4 regions of the Streptomyces sp. NPDC001709 genome follow, and region 2 is predicted to be linked to each of the others. Evidence: riboswitches for the same ligand, from Rfam matches in the RefSeq annotation. Region 2 holds a riboswitch; each other region holds the start of a gene.
What was found. A riboswitch is a leader RNA that binds a small molecule or an ion and turns the genes downstream of it on or off. The one in region 2 is predicted to bind cyclic di-AMP.
Positions count from the first base shown of each region.

Region 1: another riboswitch for cyclic di-AMP. It lies ahead of ACWC0C_RS03580 (M23 family metallopeptidase); the one in region 2 lies ahead of ACWC0C_RS31680 (NlpC/P60 family protein).
Region 3: another riboswitch for cyclic di-AMP. It lies ahead of ACWC0C_RS16630 (C40 family peptidase); the one in region 2 lies ahead of ACWC0C_RS31680 (NlpC/P60 family protein).
Region 4: another riboswitch for cyclic di-AMP. It lies ahead of ACWC0C_RS06770 (M23 family metallopeptidase); the one in region 2 lies ahead of ACWC0C_RS31680 (NlpC/P60 family protein).

Region 1 covers NZ_JBSFGB010000002.1:154,355-159,087, reverse strand. The annotation lists gene ACWC0C_RS03590 (HPr family phosphocarrier protein) at 1-133, shown strand, start outside; gene ACWC0C_RS03585 (GntR family transcriptional regulator) at 284-970, opposite strand; gene ACWC0C_RS03580 (M23 family metallopeptidase) at 1,170-1,925, opposite strand; cyclic di-AMP (ydaO/yuaA leader) riboswitch at 1,938-2,098, opposite strand; gene ACWC0C_RS03575 (M16 family metallopeptidase) at 2,349-3,737, opposite strand; gene ACWC0C_RS03570 (M16 family metallopeptidase) at 3,734-4,733, opposite strand, start outside.
Region 2 covers NZ_JBSFGB010000025.1:142,817-147,549, forward strand. The annotation lists gene ACWC0C_RS31665 (NlpC/P60 family protein) at 1-479, opposite strand, end outside; gene ACWC0C_RS31670 (hypothetical protein) at 906-1,259, shown strand; gene ACWC0C_RS31675 (hypothetical protein) at 1,263-1,472, opposite strand; gene ACWC0C_RS31680 (NlpC/P60 family protein) at 1,607-2,800, opposite strand; cyclic di-AMP (ydaO/yuaA leader) riboswitch at 2,824-2,967, opposite strand; gene pcrA (DNA helicase PcrA) at 3,188-4,733, shown strand, end outside.
Region 3 covers NZ_JBSFGB010000009.1:155,730-160,462, forward strand. The annotation lists gene ACWC0C_RS16605 (8-amino-7-oxononanoate synthase) at 1-107, shown strand, start outside; gene ACWC0C_RS16610 (DUF397 domain-containing protein) at 165-386, opposite strand; gene ACWC0C_RS16615 (helix-turn-helix domain-containing protein) at 396-1,256, opposite strand; gene ACWC0C_RS16620 (ATP-binding protein) at 1,471-1,929, shown strand; gene ACWC0C_RS16625 (LysE family translocator) at 2,124-2,567, shown strand; gene ACWC0C_RS16630 (C40 family peptidase) at 2,793-3,266, opposite strand; cyclic di-AMP (ydaO/yuaA leader) riboswitch at 3,270-3,407, opposite strand; gene ACWC0C_RS16635 (hypothetical protein) at 3,843-4,148, opposite strand; gene ACWC0C_RS16640 (ATP-dependent Clp protease proteolytic subunit) at 4,156-4,733, opposite strand, start outside.
Region 4 covers NZ_JBSFGB010000003.1:365,287-370,019, forward strand. The annotation lists gene ACWC0C_RS06760 (TetR/AcrR family transcriptional regulator) at 1-244, shown strand, start outside; gene ACWC0C_RS06765 (SGNH/GDSL hydrolase family protein) at 642-1,427, opposite strand; gene ACWC0C_RS06770 (M23 family metallopeptidase) at 1,595-2,491, opposite strand; cyclic di-AMP (ydaO/yuaA leader) riboswitch at 2,495-2,647, opposite strand; gene ACWC0C_RS06775 (alpha-galactosidase) at 2,957-4,733, opposite strand, start outside.

The sequences.
Region 1 (4,733 bases), on a different contig from region 2:
CGTCCTGGGCTTGGGCGCCCAGGGTGGCGAGGAAATCGTTCTGGCCTGCGACGCCGAGGGCGCGGACGCCGCCCTGGACCGTCTGGCCAAGCTGGTCTCCGAGGGCCTCGAGGAACTGCCCGAGACGGTCTGACCGCCGGCGCGCTGATACACCGGAGCCGCGTCGCCCTTTTCGGGCGGCGCGGCTCCGCTCTTTCCCGGCCCATTTGCGCACACACGGGAATTAGGGCAGCGGAAATACACCGCAGCCGAATACCTCTCTTCTTTGTATACGGCGCCGTTGTTAATGCCGGAGGCCCGACATGTTTACGGCGTGTTGCGAAGTTCTCACACGCTCGGTGGCCCCGGAAAAACGCAGCCGGTGGGCGGCCGTCGCACGCTCGGTGTGCAGCGCCGTGACCGCCCGCGCGCGCTCGCCGTCGCCACGCGCCACCGCGTCCACGATGGCGCCGTGCTCCGCCCAGTACTCCACCGGGCTCGGCAGCGTCTCCACCGCGTACATCCAGGCGATCTTGTGCCGCAGCTGGGTGAGCATCGCGGTCAGCGAGGGGCTGCCGGAGGCCTGGGCGAGCGTCTCGTGGAACCAGCTGCCCAGCGAGCGCAGATCCTCGCTGTTACCCCGCTTGGCCCGCTCCTGGCCCAGCCTCACCAGACCGCGCAGCACCTTCAGGTGCGCCTCCGTGCGCCGCTGGGCGGCCCGGGCGGCCCCGAGCGGCTCCAGGAGCATGCGCATCTCCAGCAGGTCGGCGGCCTCCTGCTCGCTCGGTTCGGCCACGCACGCGCCCGCGTGCCGGCGGGTCACCACGAAGCCCTCGGCCTCCAGGGTGCGCAGGGCCTCGCGGACGGGGACACGCGAGACGCCGTAGCGGCGGGCCAGGACTTCCTCGGTGAGGCGGCCGCCGCGCTCGTAGACACCGGCGACGATGTCGTCCCGGATCGCCGTACACACCGAATGCGCCGGAATACGCATGACCGACCTCCGCCTTAATCCCCGTGAAACGTCGACGATGGACGCGTGTTCCGTGACTCTATTCCAATGAGCCGGAATTTCCGACGGCGGGTCGGAATCCATGGATATTTTTTGGTCAGCGGGTCCGGTGGACGGCGCGGAAAACGACGAAAGCCCCGGCTCGGTGAGCCGGGGCCATGGATGCCGAACGGGCGTCCGGTCAGACGTTCACACCGTGCTTGCGGAGATAGGCGACGGGGTCGACGTCCGAGCCGTAGTCGGGGGTCGTACGGGCCTCGAAGTGCAGGTGCGGGCCGGTGACGTTGCCGGTCGCGCCGGACAGGCCGATCTGCTGGCCCGGGATGACCTGCTGGCCGACCGAGACGCCGATGGACGACAGGTGGCCGTACTGGGTGTACATGCCGTCGGCCATCCGGATCACGATCTGGTTGCCGTACGCGCCGCCCCAGCCGGTGGAGACGACGGTGCCGGAGCCGACCGTGTGGACGGACGTGCCGCTGGCCGCATGGAAGTCGATGCCGGTGTGCGAGCCGGAGGACCACAGGGAACTGCTGGCCTTGTAGCCCGTGGACACGTAGGAGTCGGCTATCGGGGCGACGAACGCGTTCAGGCGCTCACGCTCGGCCGCACGGGCGGCGCGGGCCTTGGCCTCGCGCTCCTGCTTGGCCTTCTCCACCGCCGCCTTGGCCGCGGCCTCCTCGGCCGCCTTCCGCTCCGCGGCCTGCTTCTGCTCGGCGGCCTGCGCGTCGATCTGCTCGCCGATGTCGTCGCCGACGGTGATCACCGGGGTGAGGCCGGTCTGCTCGACGGAGTTCTGGGCGGCGGACGCGGGGGACGCCGCGAGGGTGCCGATGACACCGGTGGTGGCGAGAGCCGCGACGCCGGCCGCCTGAGCGGTGGTGCGCTTGACCCGGCCGGGCTTGCGGTGCTTCCCGGTGGCGCACATGAACGCCATGAAGTGGCTGGTCCTTTCCTTCCCTCTCGCCTACCGGGTTAGCTGACGGGTTCGGAGCAGGAAGGTCTCCTACGGACCCCCTCGCTCGCGCGCGGGCGTCCGATTCACCCCAGGGACGGTGGGTCCCCGGCTCCCCTGGCTCGCGCCGTACGGGGACTCGGCGATGGCTGTCCGGTGCCGCGGGTGCGGCGCACTGCCTACTGACGAACAGCCCGGACGACGCTACGGAAGCCGGCTTTCGAATCCCAAACGGATCCGGGCTTTTGTAGTGCATCCCACAGGGCAGACAGGCAACCTCCCCCTCAAATCGGGCATCTGAGGAAGGGAGTGGAACAGCGTGGGGCCCTGACGGCCTGTAGGTCGTCAGGGCCCCACGCGCGTGTGCGGCCGCCCGGGCGCACCCGGCCGCTACGACGGCTCCCGCTACTCGGCCGCCACGACGGTGACTTCGCCGATGCCGAGCGCCTCGACCGGCGCCTTGATCTGGGAGGCGTCACCGACCAGGACGGTCACCAGGCGGTCCACCGGGAAGGCGTTCACGACGGCCGCCGTGGCCTCCACCGTGCCCGTCGCGGCCAGCTGCTGATAGAGCGTCGCCTGGAAGTCGTCGGGCAGGTGCTGTTCGACCTGGTCGGCCAGCGTGCTCGCGACGGCCGCCGCGGTCTCGTACTTCAGCGGCGCCACCCCGACGAGGTTCTGCACGGCCACGTCCCGCTCGGCGTCGGTCAGACCCTCCGCCGCGAGGGTGCGCAGCACCTTCCACAGGTCGTCCAGCGCGGGGCCGGTGTTGGGGGTGTCCACGGAGCCGCTGATGGCGAGCATCGACGCGCCCGTGCCGTCCGGGGCGGACCTGAGGACCTGGCCGAAGGAGCGCACACCGTAGGTGTAGCCCTTCTCCTCGCGCAGGACGCGGTCCAGGCGCGAGGTGAGGGTGCCGCCGAGGCAGTAGGTGCCGAGCACCTGCGCGGGCCACACGCGGTCGTGCCGGTCGGGGCCGACGCGGCCGATGAGCAGCTGCGTCTGGACGGCGCCGGGCCGGTCCACGATGACCACGCGGCCGCTGTCGTCGGCGGTCACCGGCGGCACGGGCCGCGGCTGGCCCGGGGTGCCGGTCCAGGCGCCCAGGGTGTCGCCGAGCAGCGCGTCCAGGTCGATCCCGGTGAGGTCGCCGACCACGACCGCGGTGCCCGTCGCGGGCCGGACGTGGCGGTCGTAGAAGGCGCGTACGGCGGCGGCGTCGATCTTCTCGACCGTCTCCTCGGTGCCCTGGCGCGGGCGCGACATGCGCGAGGCCGCGGGGAACAGCTCCTTGGAGAGCTCCTTGGCGGCCCGGCGGGAGGGGTTGGCCAACTCGTGCGGGATCTCGTCCAGGCGGTTGCGGACCAGCCGCTCGACCTCGCTCTCGGCGAACGCGGGCGCGCGCAGCGCGTCGGCGAGCAGGCCGAGGCCCTTGGCCAGGCGGGAGGCCGGGACCTCCAGGCTGATCCGGACGCCCGGGTGGTCGGCGTGCGCGTCCAGCGTGGCGCCCGCGCGCTCCAGCTCGGCGGCGAACTCCTCGGCGGAGTGCTTGTCGGTGCCCTCGGAGAAGGCCCGCGCCATGATCGTGGCGACGCCGTCCAGGCCGGCCGGCTCGGCGTCCAGGGGGGCGTCCAGCAGCACCTCGACGGCGACGACCTGCTGGCCGGGGCGGTGGCAGCGCAGCACGGTCAGGCCGTTGTCGAGTGTGCCCCGCTCGGGGGCCGGGAACGCCCACGGCTTGGCCTCGCCGGGCTGCGGCTGGGGGTGGAAGTCCATGGTGGCGAGCTCGGTCACTTGGCCGTCTCCTCGTTCTCGTTGCCGGCCTCTACGGTCGCTTCCTGCTCCGGGTCCTCGGGCACGTCGGCGTCCGGGGCCTTCTCCGGGGACTTCGGTTCGTAGACCAGCACCGCGCGGTTGTCGGGGCGCAGGCGGGCCTGGGCGACCTCCCGGACCTCCTCCGGGGTCACCTCCAGGACGCGCTTCACGGCGGTGAGGGCCAGCTGCGGGTCGCCGAACAGGACGGCGTACCGGCACAGTTCGTCGGCGCGGCCGGCGACCGTGCCCAGCCGGTCCAGCCACTCGCGCTCCAACTGGGCCTGGGCGCGCTCCATTTCCTCGGGCGTGGGGCCCCCCTCGGCGAACCGGGCCAGCTCCTCGTCGATGGCGGTCTCGATGACCGGCACCTCGACGTCACCGGAGGTCTTCACGTCCAGCCAGCCCATCGAGGGCGCGCCGGCCAGGCGCAGCAGTCCGAAGCCGGCCGCGACGGCCGTACGGTCGCGGCGCACCAGCCGGTTGTACAGGCGGGAGGACTCGCCGCCGCCGAGGATGGTCAGGGCCAGGTCGGCGGCGTCGCACGCGCGCGTGCCGTCGTGCGGCAGCCGGTAGGCGGCCATCAGGGCGCGCGCCGGGACCTCCTCGACGACGACCTCGCGCTTCTGCTCGCCGATGACGTCCGGCAGGGTGCCGTCGCGGGGCGCGGGCTTGCCGTCGTGGGACGGGATCGACCCGAAGTACTTCTCGATCCAGGCGAGCGTCTGCCGGGGGTCGATGTCGCCGACCACGGAGAGTACCGCGTTGTTCGGCGCGTAGTAGGTGCGGAAGAACTGGCGGGCGTCCTCCAGGGTGGCCGCGTCCAGGTCCGCCATCGAGCCGATCGGCGTGTGGTGGTAGGGGTGGCCCTGCGGGTACGACAGGCCGGTCAGCTTCTCGAAGGCGGTGCCGTAGGGCACGTTGTCGTAGCGCTGGCGGCGCTCGTTCTTGACGACGTCCCGCTGGTTCTCCATGGAC
Region 2 (4,733 bases):
TGCTCGATCTCCCTCAGCTGTTCGCGCACCTGGGACACGGCAGCGGCCTGCTGGTCACCGGCCCGCTCCGCGAACGCGGCGTCCTCCAGATACCGGTCGGGGTCGCCGGACAGGGCCAGTTGCCAGGCCGGGGCGAAGCCGCCCTCGCGGTACTGCGCCGCCGCGAACGAACCGAGCGCGTCCCGGGCCGTGTTGAGCTTGGCCTGCTTGCGGGCGGTCTCGTCCTGCAGCGAGTGCAGCCGCCGCTGCTCCGTGTCCGCCCCCTCCCTCGCGCCGTCGTACTTCTCGGTCGCCGCCTCGGCCTCCTGGTACAGCTTGTCCACCTGGGCCTTCACCTGTGCCGGCGTCGGCTGCGGCTCGGCGTGTCCCGTCCCGTCGAATCCCGTTGCGGTGGCCGCGCCCGCCAGGGCGAGCGTGGCGGCCGTCCGGGCAGTCGGGCCACCCATGGAGCGTTGCCGGGGCTTGCGGTGCGCTGCCACCTGGACCGTCACGTCCTTCCGTACGAGTCGTACGACCGAGAGCCGTGCGTCCGGCGGCGGCCCGCACAGGGGAAACAGGCCACCGCCGGACCTTCTCGGCGGTGGTGACCGACAGCCGCCCTGGCCCGGGCGGCGGTGGGAAGCCGGTCACCTGGGGGAGGACGCTAGGCCCGACTGTGACAAGCAGGTAACGCGCTGTACGGAACTGGCTCCGACAGACTGGAATGTGACCGTATGTGACCACACCGCCGTTCTGGAGTCGTCGCCTTCACGCAGCGTGGTGACCGAAGCGCGGAAAGCGGGACGGAAGGCGGGTGCGGGGTGCTATGGAGCGCATATATGCAAGATCACCCGCGCGTGATCGTCGAGTACTGCGGCCGGGCCCGGTGACGGGCGGTCCATACCTCCTCGTTAGGCTCCGGCCCCATGGACGTACTCATCCATCTCTTCGTCGGCCTGCACATCATCGGCATCGCCGCGCTGCTCGGCGGTTTCCTCACCCAGATGAAGGCGATGGGCCAGGGCACGGCCCGGTTCGTGCCCGGGATGCTGCACGGCGCGCTGACCATGCTGGTCACCGGCGTGGCCCTGATCGGTCTCAACCAGGCCGACGACCACCACGTGAACACCATCAAGATCGGCGTCAAGCTGGCGCTGCTGATCGTGATCCTCGGCCTGGTCTATGTGAAGCGCGACGAGGAGAAGATCGACAAGGGCGCGTTCGGGCTGGTCGGCCTGCTGACCATGGCGAACATCTTCATCGCCGTGCTGTGGACCTGACGCTCATCCGTCCCTGACGCCGGTGCGGGCCGCGAGCACCGCGTCGGCGGCGACCACGAGCCACACCGCCACCGCTGCCCACAGCAGCACCCGTCCCGCCCGGCTGAGCCACGCAACGCCGACGGCGCTCGCGACCGACAGCGTCGCCGCCGCCGTCATCCCCATCGGGAACACCGTCGCCCACCGCGCACGCAGACCTGAGATGCCGGGCATGCGCCCGATGCCAGGGAACCACAGGGCCCCGGCCCGGGAAGGGCACGCGCGCGTGGAGCGCGAAAACGGCGGACCGCGAAAACGCAGGTACGCGCGCGTGGGGCGCGAAAACGGTGGCGCGCGAAACCCGGTGGTCAGCCCGGTCGGACCACGCTGTGGATGATCGACTCTCCGCCGTAGTAGATCGACTCCTCGCGGACGTACGCGCCCGGCTTCGGGGCGTGGATCATCATGCCGTTGCCTATGTAGATGCCGACATGGCTGATGTCGTCGTAGAAGAAGACCAGGTCGCCCGGCCGCGCATTGGCCAGGGAGACCGTGGTGCCCGCGTCGACCTGGTCGTACGTGGTGCGCGGCAGCGTGACGCCGGCAGCCCTCCAGGCGGCCTGGGTGAGGCCCGAGCAGTCGTAGGAGTCCGGCCCGGTGGCGCCCCACACATACGGCTTGCCGATCTGCGCGCGGGCGAAGGCGATCGCCTTCTCGGCCTTCGTGTCGTACGAGCCGGAGCCGGACGTCGTGGAGCCGGTCGAGCCGGAGCCCGTCGAACCGGACCCGGATCCCGAGGACCCCGAGGACGAGGAGGACGACGAGGACGAGGACGACGAGTCGGCCTGCTGCTGAGCCTGCTGCTTCGCCAGCTCGGCCGCCTTGCGCGCCGCCTCCTGCTGCTTCTCCCGCTCGATGGCGGCCAGCCGAGCCTTCTCCTGGGCCGTCAGCTGCGACAGCAGGTCGCGCGCGGAGGCCAGCTTCTTCTGGACGGTGGCCTTGGCGCTCTGCAGGTCGTGCTGCGAGTCGGTCAGCGTCTGCAGGCTCTCGGCGGCCTCCCGCCGCTTCTTCATGGTCGTGGCCTGCTCACCGATGTAGTCGTCGACCGCGCTCTTCTCCCGCGACGTCAGCCGGCTCATCAGCTGGGTCTGGTCGAAGTAGTCCTGCGGGTCGTTCGCCAGCAGGAAGGTGGCCGTGTCGGGAGCGGAGGCGCCGGTGCGGTACTGGGCCGCAGCGAAGGAACCCAGTTCCTCGCGGGCCTTGTTGAGGCGTTCGGTGCGCCGGGCGACCTCGTTGCGCAGGGCGTCGACGCGCCCGCGCTGTTTGCCGGTGCGCTCTTTGGCCGCGTTGTACTTGTCGGTCGCCGACTCCGCCTGGCGGTAGAGGTCGTCGACCTTCTTCTCGACCTCCTCCAGGCTCGGCTTGGTGTGATCGGTTCCCGGGGCGGCCTCGGCGCTCTGCGAGAACACGGCCATGGAGGTGAGGGCGGCGGTGGCGAGGGCGGGGGTGCGGAAGCCCGCCCCGATGGTCCCGCCGGGGCGCGGCTTGCGGTGCGACGCCAAGGGAGGCGCTCCTTCCAGTGGGCCGCCTACCGGGTTAGCTGTCGGGTTCGGGCGGCGGTTCGGAAGGGTTGCCCTACGGCGTCGTCCCGGGCGGGAGTCGGCCGATTCACCCCAGGATCGGTGGGTCCCCGGCTCCGGGCACCACGAGGGGTACACCGGACTCGGCGGAGGCCGCGCACGCGGCCTGACGGCAACCTAGCCAACTCGTGTGACTAGTGTGAAGGTTGGTGCGTGATATGTCCGATACATTTTTGTGATCTGAGCTCGGGAACACGTTCCCGTCATCGGACGATTCCGCAGCGTAAGGGCATTCCCGCGCCGCCCGCGGCGGCCATCTTCCCGGGACGGCGACCGGTTGTCGGTGGGGCGCCCTAGACTCGGAGAGCGATGAGCAGCCTCTTTGACGACAGCTTCCTGGCGGACCTCCAGACCCCTCGCGGGCACGAGGAGGAGCACCCGCCTCCGCCCGAGGACGATCACGCTCCGGAGCCGGTTCCGGACGATCTGTTCGGCGGGAAGTTCGACCTGCCGCCGGACCCGGACGCCTACTACCGCGACGGCGCGTCCCGCCCCGCGCTCGACTCGGCGGCACTGCTGGAGGGGCTGAACGACAACCAGCGCGCCGCGGTCGTGCACGCCGGCTCCCCGCTGCTCATCGTCGCCGGCGCCGGCTCCGGCAAGACCCGCGTGCTCACCCACCGCATCGCGCACCTGCTCGCCGAGCGGAATGTGCACCCGGGCCAGATCCTCGCGATCACCTTCACCAACAAGGCCGCGGGCGAGATGAAGGAGCGCGTCGAGCAGCTCGTCGGCCCGCGCGCGAACGCGATGTGGGTGATGACCTTCCACAGCGCGTGCGTACGCATCCTGCGCCGGGAGAGCAAGAAGCTCGGCTTCACTTCCTCGTTCTCGATCTACGACGCCGCCGACAGCAAGCGCCTGATGGCCCTGGTCTGCCGCGATCTGGACCTCGACCCCAAGCGCTTCCCGCCGAAGTCGTTCAGCGCCAAGATCAGCAACCTGAAGAACGAGCTGATCGACGAGGAGGACTTCGCCGCCCAGGCCACGGACGGCTTCGAGAAGACCCTCGCCCAGGCCTACGCCCTCTACCAGTCGCGGCTGCGCGAGGCGAACGCCCTCGACTTCGACGACCTGATCATGACGACGGTCAACCTCCTGCGCGCCTTCCCGGACGTCGCCGAGCACTACCGCCGCCGCTTCCGCCACGTCCTCGTCGACGAGTACCAGGACACCAACCACGCCCAGTACGCGCTCGTACGGGAACTCGTCGGCACCGGCGAGCGTGCCGCCAAGGACGCCGACGTACCGCCCGGCGCGGACGACCTCCTGCCCGCCGAACTGTGCGTGGTGGGTGACGCGGACCAGTCGATCTACGCCTTCCGCGGCGCGACGATCCGCAACATCCTCCAGTTCGAGGAGGACTACCCGAACGCGACGACGATCCTGCTGGAGCAGAACTACCGCTCCACGCAGACGATCCTGTCCGCCGCCAACGCGGTCATCGAGCGCAACGAGTCCCGCCGCCCCAAGAACCTGTGGACCAACGCGGGCGCGGGCGCGCAGATCACCGGCTATGTCGCCGACACCGAGCACGACGAGGCGCAGTTCGTCGCCGACGAGATAGACCGTCTCACCGACGCGGGCGAGGCCAAGGCCGGCGATGTCGCGGTCTTCTACCGGACCAACGCCCAGTCCCGTGTCTTCGAGGAGATCTTCATCCGCGTCGGCCTGCCCTACAAGGTCGTCGGCGGTGTCCGCTTCTACGAGCGCAAGGAGGTCCGGGACGTCCTGGCCTACCTGCGCGTCCTCGCCAACCCCGAGGACTCGGTGCCGCTGCGCCGCATCCTCAACGTGCCCAAGCGGGGCATCGGCGAGCGCGCGGAGGCGATGATCGACGCCCTCGCCCAGCGCG
Region 3 (4,733 bases), on a different contig from region 2:
CTTCCGTGCCCGACGGGATCTCCCGGCTACGGCTGACCGCCCGCGCCGACCTGTCCGGGGCGGAGATCGAACGCGCTGTACGGGTCATCTGCGAAACGCGACCATGAGTCGGCGTGACACGGCCGTGCTTTGCGCGTGGATGGATGGCTTGTGATCGTTTTTGATCAGATGGCGGTGATGAACCCGGTCCAGCTCTCGGTGGAGAAGAGCAGCGCCGGTCCGTCCGGAGCCTTGGAGTCGCGCACGGCGAGCGCTCCGGCCCCGGGGCCGGAGCTCGGCCGGGCCGTCTCCACGCAGTTGTTGGCTCCCGTGCTGTAGCTGCTGCGCAGCCAGTCCACGTCGTGCAGGTCGGTACTGGCAGGGACGTTCCGAGGCGGTGCGGTCATGGTGCCTCCTTACGCGCCGTCACCTATCCCGGCGATGTAGTCCAACGATTCCTCGGGGGAAAGGGCGTGGAACTGAAGGGTGTCGAAGGCCTCGGAGTAGGCCATGAGGTCTTCTTTCCGTTCCAGGTAGAGGCTACTCGTCAACTGGTCTAGAACCACCACATCCAGATCAGAAGTGCTCGGAAATGAGAAGATTACGAAAGCTCCGGTGAGGCCGACATGCGCTCCGGTGCCGAACGGCAGTACCTGGAGCCGGACTTGGGGCAGCCGGGCCGCCTCCACCAGCCGCTCCAGCTGCCGGGCCATCACCCCGGGGCCACCGACCTCGCGTCGCAGCACGGCCTCGTCCAGCACCGCGCTCAGCCTCAGCGGCCGTTCGGTGCGGAGCACGTCCTGCCTGGCCAGCCGCACCTCCACCAGCGTGTCCAAGCGCTCGTCGTCCAGATCCTTCACCGCCGCCCGGGTCACCGCGCGGGCGTACTCGGGCGTCTGCAGCAGGCCGGGTACGACCGTGGTCTCCAGGGTGCGCATCGCGCTCGCCTGCGACTCCAGGCTGATGAAGTCCCGGTACGTGGGGGGCAGGACCCCGCGGTAGGCGTGCCACCAGTGGTGCCGGTCGCCTCGGTCCTCGGAGCCCGCCAGCATCAGCAGCAACTCGCGCAGGTGCCCGTCCTGGACCCCGTAGGCGTCCAGCAGTAATCGCACATCGGCTGGTTTCACGCCGCTGGCACCGGTCTCGATACGGCTCACCTTCGACTGGTGCCAGCCCACCAGCCGGGCCGCCTCGCCGCTCGTGAGCCCAGCACCGGTACGCAGCGTGCGCAGTTCGGCGCCCAGTTTGCGGCGGCGCACTGCCGGCCCGTTCTGCATGGGCTCCTCCTTACTCCTTCCGGGCCGCCCAAATACGGTCTCGCGTCGTAGAGTTCACCGCTTCGGGCGACAGATATATGCATATCTTGGTGGATCGCTCCCCGTGACCGGCCCGGTGGTGGCAGTCTGACGAGCAAGCACCAGTCCGGGACCGTACTCGAACCCATCCGCTCCGTGTCGGACTGCGGTCCCGTGGGAAAGGGACGACGTCGCCATGGCAGACCATCTGGAAGCATCCGTCACTCTGCCGAGCGATCCCGCCTCGGTCTCCGCGGCCCGCACGTATGTCGTGGGTACGCTCGCGGAGTGGGGCCTGCCGTCGGACACCGAGACGGCCGACACCGTGCGGCTCATCGTCTCCGAACTCGCCACGAACGCCGTACAGCACACCTTCGGTCAGTCACCCACCTTCACGGTTGACATCGCCCTGGACCGCGACGAACACCTCCGCATCGGCGTCACGGACAGTCATCCGCGCTTCCCGAAGAGACTGCCCGCCGCCGTCCAGCAGGACAACGGCCGCGGCATGGTCATCATCCGCTGGCTCACCGCGGAGTGCGGCGGCAAACTCCGCGTCCGCCCCACCCGCGAGGGCGGCAAGACGGTCTCCATCGAACTCCCCTGGACCACCCCGGCGGAGCCGGTCCCGGCAGCGGGCCAACAGGAACCGTAGCCCTCCGGGCGGGGCGGGGTACTGGGCCGGCATCCCTCTCCGGGTTGTCTGTTTGCGCGGGGTCCTGGGGCGATGGGTGGGTGCGGCTGGGGCGGGCCGTGGAGCGGATTGGGGCGTGCGGGTGAAGGTGGGGGTTAGGGGCTGGGCGACGTCGAGCGGGGGGTGGTGATGGGTACGGGATATCGGGGCGGCTCGTGGTGGGCGAGGTGCTGGTGGTGCCCGGGCCCGGTAGACGCCGGACGAACTGGACCGTGCTGGTGGCGGTGCCCGCGCTGTTCCGGGCGTTGCAGCTGCTGTGCTGCAGCTCGGGGTGCGCACCCTGTGGCCGCTGTACGGGACCCGAGGAGTCGGCGGGCGAGGCGGCCGCGCACCCGCTCCGGCAGGGCTTCGGCACCAACGTCCTCAACCCGAAGGCGTCGCTGACCTTCCCGAGCCTGCTGCCGCAGTTCGTGCCTGCCACGAGCCCCGCGCTGACCGTGTGCGCACTGGTGTGGTTCCAGGTGGTGGTGGCACTACTGGTGGACCGGCTGGGCCGGTGGTTGCGCCGACCCCGGCCCGCCCGTGGACTCCAGGCGGGCACCGGGGTGGCGCTGACGGTACCGGGAGCGGCTCTGTTGCTGGAGCCGCTCCTGCCCTGACGACGGGTCAGCCGGCCCTGCCGTAGCGGGCCCAGCCAGCCGCAGCCGCCGTAGCGGATCGGGTGGCCGGACCCGCCGTAGCGGGCCCAGTCAACCGCACCCCCATAGCGACTCGGGTCGCCCGAACCCGCCGTAGCGGACGGGGTCGGCCGGCCCCGCCGTAGCGGGTCGGGTCAGGCCCGCCGTAGGAGGGCGGGGCGGCCGAACCCGCCGTAGGAGGCCGGTTCAGCTGACCCGGCCGTACCAGACGCTGTTCGTCCAGATCTTCTGGAGCCGCACCACGTCCCCGGTCCTCGGCGCGTGCCAGATCTTGTTGTGGCCCGCGTAGATGCCGACGTGGTAGACGTACGAACCCGAGTGGAAGAACACCAGGTCACCGGCCTTGCGGCTACCGGCGGAGATGTGGTGCGTCTTGTTGTACTGCTGGGCGGCCGTACGCGGCAGGGTCTTGCCCGCCTTCTTGAACGAGTACAGCGTCAGCCCCGAGCAGTCGAACCTGCGCGGCCCGGTGGCCCCGTACTGGTACGGAGCCCCCTTCTTGGAGGCCGCGACCTGCAGTGCTTTGGTCGCGAGGCTCGCCGCCGAGGCATCGGTGGCGAGACCGGGCACCGCGATCGAGCCGCCGACGGCGGCGAGGGTGAGGGCCGAGGCCGTGCCGGCCCGGGCCATGAGCGACGGGACACGATTGAGCGCAGTCATGCGCAACCCTTCGTCAGCCGCCTGTGAAGGATGACCTGTCGGATTCGGGCTGGCGAAGTTGCCCGGCCGCGTTGCCGCGGCTTCACCCCAAGGGCTGCTCGGAACCTCCGGCCGTCTGTGGCGAGCAGACGAACATCCGTTCCGGCGACCCGTCTTGCCTGGGTCCTCCACTCCTGCCGATCCACTCCTGTCGACCGGTGTCCGGGCGGCGGCAGGACTCGGCGTCCGCCCGGACCGCCCCGCCGCGGTGGCGGGGGCTTGTCGTCAGACAGGGATCTTCACGCATGACTGTCTGAAAATCACAATGGAACCGGGGATTTGTGGCGTTACTCACCACTCACCCATTCGAGTGGACGACGCTGTGTTCGACGCGCCGTCAGGTCCCGGTCGTAGCCTCCGACCTGGGGCGGAGCCCCTTCCTTCCGAGCCTCGGACCCGCGCGATGCGCAAGTCGGGAGGCCCGGAGAGCGATCCGGATGTCCATCGGTCGGGGGTACGCCGTTCGGGTCGTTGCAAGTCCGGTCTGGACGGCGTGTGTCGACACCCGGGTCCGGTCCGGCTGGTCCGGCGCCCGGATCAGCCGACGCCGTCGGGCGGGAGCGCGACGCGCGCGGTCCGGCGTTCACCGTCCAGCACCCGCAAGGCCCGTGCCAGCGTGTCCCCGTGCAGCTCCGTCTCGCCCCGCTGGTGCATCAACGCGAGGGCGTCCCGCAGTTCTGCGGCCTTGCGCACCAGGCCCTGGGCCGCGCGCAGCCCGCGATAAGTGTCCCCGCCGTGCGCGGGATTGACGCGGCCCAGCAGGTCGACCGCCTCCAGATAACGGTCGATCAGATCACCTTCGGCGCGGGTCAGCGCGGGCAGCGGCGGCAGTTCCGGCAGCATCGGCGGCTCACTTCGCGTCCGGTGCGCCGGGCATGCTCCGGCGGCTGGGCACGATGCCGTCCACCAGACCGTAGGCCACGGCCGCGGAGGCGTCCAGGACCAAGTCCCGTTCCAGGTCGCGGTGTACCTGCTCGGCCGTGCGCCCGGTGTGCTGCACGAGCATCTCCTCCGTCACCGCGCGGACCCGGGTCAACTCCTCGGCATGGATGAGCAGATCGCTGGGCTGGCCCCGCACCGGCTCGGGCAGCTGGGGTTGCGCGATCACGATGCGCGCGCCGGGCAGGGCGAACCGCTTGCCCGGTGTGCCGGCCGCGATCAGCAGCGCGGCCTGGGACGCGGCCTGGCCCAGGCAGTAGGTGGCCACGTCGCAACTGACGTAGCGCATCGTGTCGTAGACGGCCGTGAGCGCGCTGAACGAACCGCCCGGCGAGTTGACGTACAGAGTGATGTCCCGCTCCGGGGCCGCGTGTTCGAGGTACATGAACTGGGCCATCACGTCGTTCGCGGCGGCGTCGTCCAGCGGGGTGCCGAGGAAGACGATCCGGTCCTCGAAGAGCTTGCCGTAGGGATCGAGCGTGCGTGCGC
Region 4 (4,733 bases), on a different contig from region 2:
GGACCTGGACCAGCGGTGGAAGGCCGCGATCACCGAGGTCATCGCCGAGGGCGTGGCGGCGGGCGAGTTCGCCTGCGCCGACCCGGCCGGCGCCGCGCTGCGGCTGACCGCGCTGCTGGACGGGCTGGCGGTGCAGCTGACGTCGTACCCGGGAGCGGTGCCACGGGCGCGCGCGCAGGAGTGGGCCGACGACGCGCTGGCCCGCGAACTGGGCCTGGAGCGCAGTGCGTTGACCGAGCGCTAGGGCCTGTCGTTTGGATCAGGCCGGCTGTAGGTCACGGCGCCTTCCAACCGACCCGAGCGGGGTCTGGTGCGTGCAGCTGCAAGGCGGAGGAGGGCGCCAACGCGATGGGGGTCCCCCCGCGATGGGGGTCCCCCCGCGCGAGCGAAGCCGAGCGTGGGGGAGAAGCCGAGCGTGGGGGAGTTGGCAACCGACGACAACGCCGCAGATGTGCGTGCCAGACCCCGCGACGCCGGGATGATCCAAACGACAGGGCCCAGGGCCTGTCCGGGCTGCGCCGGCGGGCCCGGCGCCACGGTGACGAGCCACCGCCCGCACCGCATCCCAGGCCAAGGCGCCCCGCCCCGGACAACCGCGCCCCGCACCGCAGGCCGCACGGTGCGAGGCACGTCGGTGGGGGTCAGGCCACCGAGGCGATCCGCATCTTGATGTCGTCGGGCGACAGGGTGCCCTTCGCCGTGACGTGGTCGCCGGAGGACTCGCCGCGCAGGCGGCGGCCGATCCACGGGACGAGGTACTCACGGGCCCAGTGGACGTCGTCGCGCCGGATGTCCAGGGTGCCCCGGGGCGGCAGCGGCGGCCACGGCTGCTCGGGGTCGGCCGGGATCGGCAGGCCGAGGGCCTGGCCGGCGCGCAGCGCCACGCGCGTGTGCCCCTCGGGCGAGAGGTGGAGCCGGTCGCTGTCCCAGGCCCTGCGGTCCTGCACGGACTTCAGGGACCACAGGTCGAGCACGGGACAGCCGTACCGGTCCGCGATGGCGCGGACATGGCCGTTGTACGTGGCGATCTTGCCCCGCAGGTGCTTGAGCACCGGGACGCCCCGGGTGTCGAAGCCGGTCGTCACCAGCACCGTGCCCGCGGCTTCGGCCAGCCGGGCCACGGCCCGCTCGAAGCGCTCGGCCACCTCGTCCGGGTCGGTGCCGGGCCGGATGATGTCGTTGCCGCCCGCGCAGAAGGAGACGAGGTCCGGGGCCAGTTCGACGGCCTGCGGGAGCTGGTCCTGCACGATCTGGTCGAGCAGCTTCCCGCGGACCGCGAGATTGGTGTACTTGAAGTCGCCTTCGGGCCGCCGGTCGGCGAGCAGTACCGCGAACCGGTCGGCCCAACCGACGAACGCCCCGTCGGGCCCGGGGTCGCCGACGCCCTCGGTGAAGCTGTCCCCCACCGCCACGTACGACCCGATCACTGATCTGTTGTCATTCTTCGAATCGTCTGCCACGTCGGACCATGATTCCCCTTCCGATGTGACCTACGCGACCGTAAGGAGGGGTTGACGAACGGTGAGATGAGACACCCTTAAATAATTTGCCAATCCAGGAATAGGGCTGATCCCGGACGGGTTGACGGTGTGACTCAGCCGACGGGGACGCCATGCCGGCGGAGGTAGCCGACGGGGTCGACGTCCGAGCCGTAGTTCGGCGTGGTGCGGATCTCGAAGTGCAGGTGCGGGCCGGTGACGTTGCCGGTCGCGCCGGACAGGCCGATCTGCTGGCCCTCGGTCACGGTCTGCCCGGCCGAGACGGAGAGCTGCGAGAGGTGGGCGTACTGCGCGTAGTAGCCGTCGTTCAGCCTGATGACGACCTGGTTGCCGTACGCGCCGCCCCAGCCGGCGGAGACGACCGTGCCCGCGGCGACGGACTTCACCGTGGTGCCGGTCGGTACGACGAAGTCGACGCCGGTGTGGTAGCCGCTGGACCACATGCTGCCGGCCACGTGGTAGCCGGTGCCGACGACGGCGCCGGTCACCGGGAGGGTGAAGCCGGTGGTGGTCGTGGTGGCACCGGAGGACTGGGGTGCCGGTGCCGCCTGGGACGCCGAGGAGTGCGACTCGGCCGACGGCCGGCTCGGGGCCGCGGACTCGCCGTGGGTGTGCGCCGACTGCCGGTCGAGCGCGAGCTTCAGGCCCGGGTGGATGAGCGACGGGTCGTCGCCGACGGCCCGCCGGTTGTCGTCGTAGAGGCGGTGCCAGCCGCCGGAGACGTGCTGTTCGTCGGCGATCACCGAAAGGCAGTCGCCGGACTTCACCGTGTAGGTGTGCACACCCGGATTCGCCTGCGCGGCCGCCTTCTTCACCGGTGACTGAGGGGACTGCGCGGCTTTTACGGAAAGGGGCTGCGTGCCGGTGGCGGCGTGGGCTCCGGTGGTTCCGATGAGGGGGAGGGCCAGGGCGGCGCCACCGGTTCCGGCGACGGCGATCGAGCGGGAGAAACGCGGGGGCTTGGGACGTCGGTGCTTACCCTTCGCGGGCATGGCGCATTTCCTCTCCGACGCCTGCGAGGTCAGCTGTCGGGTTCGGGCTGGAGCGGCCCGGCCGCCGTGGCGACTTCACCCCTAGCCTGTCGCGGAGACCGGACAGGCAGTCGTACCTGGTGGGTCCCCCGCTCCTGCCGAACGCGGGTCAAGTGTGGGACTCCGGGCGGCGGCAGGACTCGGCGTTCCGTCCGGATTGGTGGGGAACGTAAGCGAGCAAGACGCACGGAAACAAGCGGCCGGTTCCCGCCGTTCCGATTCCCGAAGATCGAATGCGGGAATTCACGATCACCCTCCGTGAATTCCCGCCCGCCGACACCTTTCAATTCCCCTTTTCAGCATGAAAATTACGTGAACATGACGCGCGACGCACGGTCATGAATATGACGCTCCTCACCCGCTCTTCCACCACGACCCCTCATTCCACAGCGAGTTGCAACGAAGGCGCCAATTCGGGCAGAAAGCTCAGATGCGGCGCAGCCGGAGAACCATCGCATCAAGGTCGCCCTTGAGTCCGGTGCGCAGACCGTGGTGCAACAGGACGGCACCCCGATGAACTTCACCCGTTTCGCGGCATTCGTACGATGCCGTCGGGTCGAGTCCGCGCAGACGCAGCGCCGGGACCGGCTCGCCGTGGCTCTGCGCCTGGAGCCAGGCCAGGACCACCGCCTCCTCCCCGCGGACGTACTGGACCGCGCTGAGGCCGCCGGCCGGGGGCCGCAGCCGGTACAGCTCGCCGTGCTGGACGACGGTCCGGATCTCTTTGTAGAGCTCGACCCACTGCCGGGCCTCGGCCAGCTCCTCACCGGTCCACTCGGTGAGGTCGCCACCGACCCCGAGGACCCCCGCCATGGCGCTGACGAAACGGAACCGCAGGGTGCTGACCCGGCCGTTGAGCTGGGTGTTCGGGCTGTCCGTGACCCAGGCGGCCATGACCCGGGCCGGGTGGATCTGGCTGAAGCCGTGCTGGATGGCGAGCCGGTCCAGCGGGTCGGTGTTGTCGGAGGTCCACACCTGGTCGGTGCGACCGAGCACACCCAGGTCGATCCGGCCGCCACCGCCCGAGCAGGACTCGAAGGCGACCCCCGGGTGAGCCGCGCGGAGCCGGTCCAGCAGGGCGTACAGGGCGCGGACGTGGTCCACCCACAGGCGCTGCGGATATGGCTCACCGGGCCAGCCGGCGTCGGTGAAGCAGCGGTTGAAGTCCCACTTCACATAGTCGATCGGGGCGCTGGAGAGCAGGGTGTCCAGCTGCTCCCAGAGGTACTCCTGGACGTCCTCGCGGGCGAGGTTGAGGACGAGCTGATTGCGCAGTTCCGTCCGCTTCCGTCCTGGTTGGTACTGCACCCAGTCGGGGTGCGCGCGGTACAGGTCGCTGTCCGGGTTGACCATCTCGGGCTCGACCCAGATGCCGAACCGCATCCCCAGGCCGTGCACCTGGTCGGCGAGGGGCTTGAGCCCCTGCGGGAAGCGGCCGGGGTTCGGGGTCCAGTCGCCGAGCCCGGCGCGGTCGCTGGTGCGGGCGCCGAACCAGCCGTCGTCCACCACGAACAGCTCGACCCCGATCCCGGCGGCCCGGCGGGCGAGCGCGAGCTGCTGGTCCTCGGAGATGTCGAAGTTCGTCGCCTCCCAGGAGTTGAAGAGCACCGGCCGGTCCCGCTCGGCGTCCGGGATGACGTACGCGCGCTGGTAGGCGTGCCAGGCGCGGCTCGCGCCGCCGAAGCCGCCGTCGCTCCACAGGCCCGCGAAGACCGGGGTGGTGTACGACTCCCCCGGCTGGAGGAGCAGCAGGCCCGAGTCGTCGTAGCCGGCGCCGCCGGTGATCTGCACGCGTGCGTCCGGGAGTTGGGCGACCGCGATGCGCCAGGAGCCGGACCAGCCGAGCGCGCAGCCGTAGACCTCGCCGCGCTCCTCGGTGGCGTCGGTGTCGAGGGCCACCCAGGGCAGGTGCTGGTGGCCGGTGTGGCCGCGGCGGCTGCCGATGACCTTCTCGCCGTAGGTGAGCGGGGCGGCGGTCAGGCGGGACTCGGCGGCCCAGCGGCCGTGCAGCTGGGACAGCCGCCAGCCGTCGCGGTCGGGCAGGGTCCAGGTGGCCGCGTCGGCCCGCAGCAGCTCCACGCGCGCGTGGGAGCCGTTCGCCACGGTGACCCAGCGCTCGACGACGTCACCGCGCATCCGGTAGTGCAGGGTGACGGCAAGGCCGTCGTCGTCGAAGCGCAGGCGCAGCTCGTCGCCCTCCGTC